Regions from separate parts of the Chryseomicrobium aureum genome, predicted to be linked through region 2. Evidence: riboswitches for the same ligand, from Rfam matches in the RefSeq annotation. Region 2 holds a riboswitch; the other holds the start of a gene.
The links. A riboswitch is a leader RNA that binds a small molecule or an ion and turns the genes downstream of it on or off. The one in region 2 is predicted to bind FMN.
Positions count from the first base shown of each region.

Region 1: linked by a shared signal. The riboswitch ahead of ACF3OH_RS06235 (ECF transporter S component) and the one ahead of ribE (riboflavin synthase) in region 2 are both predicted to bind FMN.

Region 1 covers NZ_CP171117.1:1,174,857-1,179,279, reverse strand. The annotation lists gene ACF3OH_RS06250 (ATP-dependent DNA helicase RecQ) at 1-721, opposite strand, end outside; gene ACF3OH_RS06245 (helix-turn-helix domain-containing protein) at 714-1,727, opposite strand; gene ACF3OH_RS06240 (ferredoxin) at 1,822-2,070, shown strand; gene ACF3OH_RS06235 (ECF transporter S component) at 2,115-2,699, opposite strand; FMN riboswitch at 2,854-2,980, opposite strand; gene ACF3OH_RS06230 (hypothetical protein) at 3,058-4,275, opposite strand; gene sigX (RNA polymerase sigma factor SigX) at 4,259-4,423, opposite strand, start outside.
Region 2 covers NZ_CP171117.1:358,247-362,669, forward strand. The annotation lists gene ACF3OH_RS02010 (hypothetical protein) at 1-154, opposite strand, end outside; gene ACF3OH_RS02015 (immunoglobulin-like domain-containing protein) at 250-639, shown strand; gene ACF3OH_RS02020 (hypothetical protein) at 691-978, shown strand; FMN riboswitch at 1,030-1,176, shown strand; gene ribE (riboflavin synthase) at 1,531-2,175, shown strand; gene ribB (3,4-dihydroxy-2-butanone-4-phosphate synthase) at 2,188-2,832, shown strand; gene ribE (6,7-dimethyl-8-ribityllumazine synthase) at 2,829-3,296, shown strand; gene dcuS (DcuS/MalK family sensor histidine kinase) at 3,337-4,423, shown strand, end outside.

The DNA.
Region 1 (4,423 bases), 820 kb from region 2:
CCTTCTTTCTAGACTGGGTATAGAGAATTCCAGGTCCACTAAGCGTGGTAATTTGTTGAACAATTTCTTTTTCTCGAGATGATTCAGAGTCTACTACGATGGATTCTACTGCTATAGTAGGTCGATCAACTGACCTCACAACTTCTACCATATCCGGTCTTTTCAATAAATTTTTGATATCTTGGCGAGCTTGCGGAGAGGCTGTTGCCGTCAATGCAAGTAATGGTTTGTTAAATTCTTTATGTATCCATTCTGCTGCTCGCAAATAATCAGGACGGAAATCATATCCCCATTGTGTTAGACAATGTGCTTCATCAAATACAAAGTACCCTATATGTAAACTTTTTAAAGCATGCTTCACCTGTTCTGTTTGCATTACTTCAGGAGAAACAAATACATAGTCGAAAGTATGCAAGTTGCGTAAAGTATTTTTACGTTCACCGACTGATTGAAAAGAAGTAAGTGCTACTACTCTTTTGACGCCTTTTAAACGCAATTGTTCCACTTGATCCATCATTAACGAAACTAGTGGTGATACAATCACAACTGCCCCACTATAATAGGGCTTCGGAAATTGATAGAGTATAGATTTTCCTGTTCCAGTGGGCAGAACGGCTAACACGTCACGTCCCTCTAAGAAGTTACGAATAACATCTTCTTGCCCTATTCTAAAAGCAGGGAACCCAAATCGCTCAGCCAACTGTCGCTCTAAATTACTCATTCAGATCCCCTCCTAACGCAAGCGCTAGCCGAATTTGAAAATAACTAAATTGCGGCAACTGCTCTCTAAGCAACTTCAACTTATGTGTATTGAGTTGAAGTTGCTTCTTTTTGATTTTCATCACATCTTGTTCAGTAATATAATCTTGATAGTTAAAGCCGGTCGTATAACTGGCCAGTTCAATAATATGATCCTCAATTGTACTTAATTTTAAGCTTCGTACCATTGACACTTCCTCTAAGCTATACCCTTTTTGCAATAGACTTTGCGTATTTTTTGCAGTTTCAGTCAATGGAGAGGGTGGCTCGAACAAGCGAACTAAGGGACTACGCTGTTGCTCAAGATATCCATAAAATCGCAAGACGCTCTGTCGGTATACATACAGACAATCAATTGCTGCTGTATTAAATTGTTCCGCAAGTTGAGTCCACGTCAGTCCTGCCGTTTGATATCCGGTTATCCGATAAACGAACAGATTTTTCTCAAGCTCTGTTGATAATTCTTCAGTCACAAAACTATGTAGTGTCTTCTTCACTTCATTCGCTACTGTTGAAAGTGATGGCTGTGTATATAACCATTCTTTTACACGGTGTTGAATTGTTTGATTATCTATAACGGGAATGTATCGGTTATTCTCATATAAAGCATTGGATGCAAGTTGAGCAATCAAAAGAAGCGTTGCCTCGACAGAAAGCAGTGCTGGCGGGACTACACCTCTATGAAATAGAGTCGAAAATTCATCTAGTTGTTCTTTGCCTTTATCCGTCACTATAGGCTTTTCTATCGAATGAATCCACTTTAAATCAATCAATTCTTGTACATATTGATTATAAGATTCTTTCGAAAGGTCTTGACCCACACCAAAAAAACCAGCTACTTTATAGTAATGGATATCTTGTAGTGTCTGTCCAGATTTTTTACCTCGTAAGATATAATAAGGAGCCATGACAGAACGTTCCCCGTTCAATTGGTGAAATAGTGAAGTTAATAGTTTATGAAAAAACATAGCACACCTCATGTTTAATGGTTGAAATGCAGTCTTACAATCTATAAAATGAAAGCTATACGAAGAGTTGCTTGATAAAAAAGGAGAGACCGTAATGGCTAAATATACAATTGTTGATAAAGATACGTGCATCGCATGTGGTGCTTGCGGAGCTGCAGCGCCTGATATTTATGACTATGATGACGAAGGAATTGCATTCGTTATTTTAGATGATAACATGGGGACTACCGCTGTTCCAGACGAGTTATTAGAGGATTTAGAAGATGCATTCGAAGGGTGTCCGACAGATTCAATCAAAGTTGCAGACGAATCATTTGATGGAGATGCATTAAAATACGAATAGATATGAAGAAAATCGTCTAGTTCACTACGAACTAGACGATTTTTTTAGGCTACTTGATACGTTTTCGAAACTTTATCTAAATAAGGTTTTAGTTTCTTGAATAGTAAAACCATCACTACAGTAATCAGTGCTCCTTTAATCAAATTAAATGGCAAGATTCCATAGACTAATGTGTTCATTAAAGCTGAACCGCTTTCCATAGGGAAGTTCAAGAAATATGAATACATCGGTAAAAAAACCAAGTAGTTCAGTAGTGTCATTCCAATCGCCATTGAAAGCGTTCCTGCTACTAATCCTACATACATTCCTTTAGACGATGTAACTTTTTTATAAATGAAATATACAGGTGCGATGAATAAAATTGATGTGACAAAGTTCGCCATATGGCCAACCGGTACACCTGTTGGACTTCCTGAGAAGAACCAATCCAAAACATTCTTTAAAAATGCCACCGCTACACCTGCTACAGGTCCCATTGTGATCGCAGCAATCAAAGCTGGTACATCACTAAAATCAACCTTTAAATAGGCTGGTAGTGCTGGTAGTGGAAATGCTAACAACATCAAAATAAATGATAAGCTGCTGAGCATAGCCACCGCAATAAGCTTGCGTGTGTTGCTTTTAAACATGACTTTCCGCTCCTTTTGCGATTCTCTTCACAAGAGGAAAGGTTCACAGAATATGCGCACTTATTTGCGTGTAAAATAAAACCCTTAAGCCAGGTTCGACTTAAGGGAGAAAGGTACACTTAAATAAGCGTTTGAGATCACATAAACGCTGCACCTTCACCTTCTCCCATCCAGACTATACTGTCGGCTCTGGAATCACACCAGAATCTGCCTTGCGGCTCGCGGGCTAGACTTTCGTCATTTCCGCCGGTCGGGAATTGCACCCTGCCCCGAAGATGAATCATATGATTAAATTTTACATACTAGTGTATGCATTATTAATCATATCAGACAGTGTTTATTGTTGCAATACGTACGCTTATTCGCTTTGTAGGAATACACGATTCACTCCAACTAAAGAATTTGTATCTTCAGGTAGAGGGTACAGTGTCGTATCCCAATTTTCTAGCAGTAGTGATTTGTTAAATGAAGCTGCTGTAGCAACAAGTGACTCGATCATAGCTACCATATCTCGTCTAGGCAATGCGTCTGCTGTAAACATCTCAGCAAACTGAATAGATACAGCATCTTCTGTTTCTTCTACAGTAAACTCAATTGAACTTGGAATAACCGCTTCCACTAAAGTATTGTCAGGTGTCTGTAACTGTCCAATTGCTTCTTCAACTGTTGCATATTGTGCACGTGTGTAAGGAATTAAATACGTCTCCCCTATAGCGTTTTGCATGACATTGTAGGCTAGATTTTCAGAGATAAGGTCAACTGGTTCCGTGAGTGGTCCCACTTGATCCCACTCAATTGGTTGCGAATTTTCATCTACTATAACTGCTTGATTGAAAGTTGATCCAAATACATCTTCTAAAGTATTGAAATAGACTTCCATAGTGGCAGAAGCCATATCGTAAGGATGGTCTGCTGGCAATGTAACACGCAGACTCTCGCCTTCTTCGTAATCCCCAACTAGTGGATGATAGTTATCAAATCCTAGTGCCTCTTCATCAATCTCTGCAGCGTAATTTCTATACAATTCGAGTTGTGTAGGTACACGGCCTTCGAAGTCTTGCTCGATACGTTCATTCGGGATAAGAACTGTGATAGGAAAGGCAATTGCTTGATAGTTCATCGAAAAATTCATAGGTGTATATGTTTCTAGAAGCGGATCATTTGTAAAAACTAGTGTTGCATCCTCAGCTAATTGTAAAGATGCACTTTCTGCTTCACCTGTTGCAACTGCAGAGTCTGCGGATTCTTCACTTTCCTCGACAGAGCTCATAGACATGGATGATTCTTCTGTCCCAGCTTCATCCATTCCACCTTCTGACATATTTGCTTCCTGCGTCATCGTTGTCTCACTAGTAGAGTCAAGCGTGCTAAATAAGGATTGAACAAATAGCACTAAAACAAAAAGTGCCGCAACAGTGATAACTGCTGGTAACCACGGTTTTTTCTTCTTGATAGGAGGCTTTGCAGATTGTTTAATTGCTGCCCAGACCTCATCCTTTGAACGAGTATCGTGTTGAATTGGCATAGAAGATACCAACTCTTCAAGACGTTTGTCTGCATCAAATTCGTTCGTCATGCTGCATTTCCTCCTCTCGTGCACGTGACATCTTTTTCTTTAACTGTTGGATGGCACGGTGTTGCGTTGTCTTCACTTTTGATTCAGTCCAGCCAAGTGCATCTGCTGTTTCTTGAATGGATAATTGCTGAAAATAACGTAAGACAAT
Region 2 (4,423 bases):
TTTTCGACGCTAGAATTGTCGGAATCGACGCTGGATTGGAGATATTCGTCGCTGTAGATAAGCGAATGCTCGCTTTCATCGCTGAAACTGGCGTTTTCGTCGCTAGAATTGTCCGAATCGACGCTAGATTGCAAATTTGCGTCGCTTTAGTCAAACTACGCTCTAAACCAGAAAGGAAAGATGAGGATGCGGCATAGTCTACTGCTTTTTGTTCTTCTTCTCAGCCTACTAACTGGTTGCTCCTCTTACGTGCCGCCAACAAAACAAGTGAAATCAGATGTGACTGAAGTGAACACTTTGGATGAGGTCAGCCTTGAAGTTCTCGACGACACACTGACTCCAAGTGGGTTAACACTTCATCTCATCAATGGTGCTGAACATTCTGTTGGCTACAACGGATCCTTCTCTCTTGAACGAAAGATTGAGGGGGGCTGGTATGTGGTGAACGATGTTGTCGGAGGAAGATTCGCTTTTACGGACGAAGGGCTAGGTACAGATAAGAATTCCTGTACAGACATGGCGATTGACTGGAGAGGGATTTACGGAGAATTAGATGCCGGCGATTACCGGGTTCTTTTTGATGTTAACAATGAACTAGAAGACTACACTCTAGCTACCGAATTTCAAATTCCTAAATAGAATTTATATTCTTTTAAATCCTTATGAACATTGGAGAAATGAGGCGAGTCTATGCAAGTTCTGTTTAAAAAAAGCACACTTGTCACTACAGCAACTATCGCTTTGATGCTACTGATCATTGGATTCTTTCTGCGTGCATTACTCATTCCAATTCAGGACTTTCATTTACTAACAGAACAACAAATGAAAGAGGCGCAATTAGACTATGCAGTAAACTATCCTTTAGGATCAGCGCTAATGTACGCAGGGTTTTCCTTCCTGTTTTTCGTAGTGATTTTAATCGTTTTGAAAATTATTCAATCAAAGACTAGTTTGAAAAAAAGAGATAGTGTCAAATAACCTCTCTGTATACAGACAAATCTGATTTTGGTATAGTAAGGGCGTGAATAGGATTTCCTTCGGGGTCGGGTGCAATTCCCAACCGGCGGTGATGAGGCATGGCCTCTTAGTCCGTGACCCGGTTTCTGTGAAAAGAAAGCGGTGGATTTGGTGAAACTCCAAAGCCGACAGTAAAAGTCTGGATGGGAGAAGGAAAACACAACGTTTCAAAATCAACCGATTTTAAACGCTTTTTTGTGCTGCTTTTTTCTCCCTCACCTTTCAAAAGGTGGGGGTATTTTTGTGCATGACAAAAACAAGTCAAACAACAAGGAGGTTATGATGAACGATTATGATGACATGAAACTTGAATTCTCTTTACCAGAAGAACTATGCAGACAAACCATCCTTCACAACCATCCTTCTCTCACCACCCGACGACCCCGGGGTGGATACAATCCCATTCGCATTATGCTCAATTCAGAGCACACTTTCACACACTTTTAATTTTTTTCAATATGGACAAGCACCTTCTTAGGTGTACACAACTAAATATGTAAAGGAGGCACACGAATGTTCACAGGCATCATCGAAGAACTTGGCGCAGTCCTTTCCATCAAAAAGACAGGCGAGGCCATGGAACTGACGATTTCTGCTGAAAAAATCCTGACTGACGTCCAGTTGGGGGACAGCATTGCCATCAATGGAGTCTGTCTGACGGTTACGCGATTCACAAACCATCAGTTTACAGTCGATGTCATGCCAGAAACATATGCAGCCACAACAATCGGTCGATTGAACCGAGGCCAAAGCGTAAACCTAGAACGAGCCATGGCAGCGAATGGTCGGTTCGGTGGACATTTCGTAACCGGTCACTGCGACGCTGTTGGAGAAATCATAAACCGGCAGATGAACCAAAATGCATTGCAGATCACGGTTCAGTTCCCGGAGTCTTTCCGGAACTACGTCATTATGAAAGGGTCCATTAGCGTGGACGGGGTATCCTTGACCATTTTCGGTCTCACAGCAGATACTCTCATGATCTCGTTGATTCCACATACGGCCGAACAAACCATTTTACACACAAAACAACCAGGCGATCTCGTCAACCTGGAGTTTGATGTCCTCGGAAAATATGTCCTTGGCGCAGCGCAACAAGAACGTCCAAAAAAATCAACGATGACGCACAGTTTTCTGCAAGAGAACGGTTATGCGTGAGGAGGAATGGACATGCAAGTAATCAAAGTGGCGTTAGAAGAACTGAAAAAAGGGCGTCCGATCATCGTGGTCGATGACGAGGACCGTGAAAACGAAGGCGACTTTTTAGCATTAGCAGACTATGCGACACCGGAACTCATCAACTTTATGGTGACAGAAGGAAGAGGCCTTGTCTGTGCACCTGTATCAAAGGAGCTGGCAGAGCGTCTTGAGCTTCCACCGATGATTGCTACTAATAAAGATCCGTATGGCACGGCATTCACTGTCAGCATCGATTCTGTGAAATCCACGACTGGAATCAGTGCACACGAGCGCGCAGAGACACTCAAACTGCTTGCAGATCCTGCAACGAAAGCTAGTGATTTTGTGCGTCCAGGCCATATCTTTCCGCTGATTGCAAAACCGGGTGGCGTGTTAGAGCGACCTGGTCACACAGAAGCAGCCGTAGACCTCGCAACACTATGTGGGGCAGCGCCAGTCGGCATTATTTGTGAAATTATGAATCCGGATGGCACGATGGCACGACGTCCGGAGCTTGAAGGATTAGCTGACAAACATGGACTGGTGCTAATTTCAATTGAACATCTGCAAGCTTATCTGAAAACGAACCAACAAAAGCTGGACACTATCTTACACCTACAGGAGGAATTTTCATGAAACAGATTATCGAAGGACATTTAGTTGGAACGGATTTAAAAGTAGCCATCGTTGTGGCACGATTTAATGAGTTCATTACGAGCAAACTATTAGGCGGGGCAGAAGATGTATTACGTCGTCACGGAGTAAAAGAAGAAGACATCACGATTCTGTGGGTACCCGGAGCATTTGAGATTCCGCTTGCAGCGAAAAAGTTAGCGGATAGCGGGAATTACGACGCAGTCATCACGCTTGGGACAGTCATTCGAGGTGCTACACCACACTTTGATTATGTCTGTGCAGAAGTGGCAAAAGGCGTATCGGCTGTCAGTTTGCAGTCCGGTATTCCAACGGTCTTTGGTGTGTTGACAACAGAATCCATCGAGCAAGCAATTGAACGGGCGGGCACGAAAGCAGGGAACAAAGGAGCAGAAGCGGCTATCACGGCGATCGAAATGGCCAACGTCTACAAAAGCTTGGCATAAGAGTATGCTACTATAAAGAAAAACGAGAGAGGTGTATAGTATGCGACGGCCTAAATGGAAATTGACGACAGTGATCAGCTTATTTGTCATAGCGGTCGTCGCTGTCTCTCTTCTCGTAACCGATATTTTGATTTCAGTCCAAACGAGCCAAGATACGCAAGAAGAGCTTGAAGAAAAAGCGCGGATCATCTCACGTACAGTCGCAGAATCCTCGATTGTCCAAGACGAGTTACTGACGGATGAAATTGAAGGGACGATTCAAGAGTATACGTCGAGTATCCAACAAGCGAGTGATGTTTTATTTATTGTCGTGATGGACATGACCGGTCTTCGGCAATCGCACCCGAATCCAGAGCAGATTGGGAACCGGTTTGTTGGTGGAGACGAACAGCGGGTATTGGCAGGAGAAGAGTATATTTCCATTTCAGAAGGAACGCTAGGTTATTCTGTGCGTGCATTTGCACCCATCTATAAAGATGGTGTTCAAATCGGTGCTGTTTCTACAGGGATTTCACTGGATGCAGTGGATGCAGCGATTTTTGAAAATCATCAAATGATTCTATTAGGTTCTGCAGTGGGGATTTTAGCTGGAATCATCGGCGCTATCTTACTTGCCCGCTACATCAAAAAAAGCCTACTCGGACTTGAACCCGTTGAAATTGCTCGCATCTATCAAGAACGAGACCGGATGTTCCAAACCGTCCGAGAAGGCATTGTCGCGATTGATGAACACGGAATCATCACATATGTGAACCGCTCTGCTCGTGATATTTTTGAAAAAGCGGGTATCCGAAGTGACAATCCCGTAGGTTTATTGATTTCCTCCTATCTTCCACACTCTCGTCTAGAGCTTGTGTTGGAGACAGGGAGGGCCGAATACGATGAGCAACAAGAGTTGAACGGCACGACTATCATTGTCAACCGGATTCCGATAGAGGTGAACGGCAAAGTGGTAGGGGCCATCTCGACGTTCCGGGACAAGACAGAAGTCAATCGTTTAGCGGAGCAACTCACGGGTGTTCGCTTGTACGCAGATTCTTTACGCGCGCAGTCGCATGAGTTCCGCAATCAATTGCAAGTGTTGCTAGGGTTAGCAGAAATAGGCGATACAGAGCATATGAAGCGCT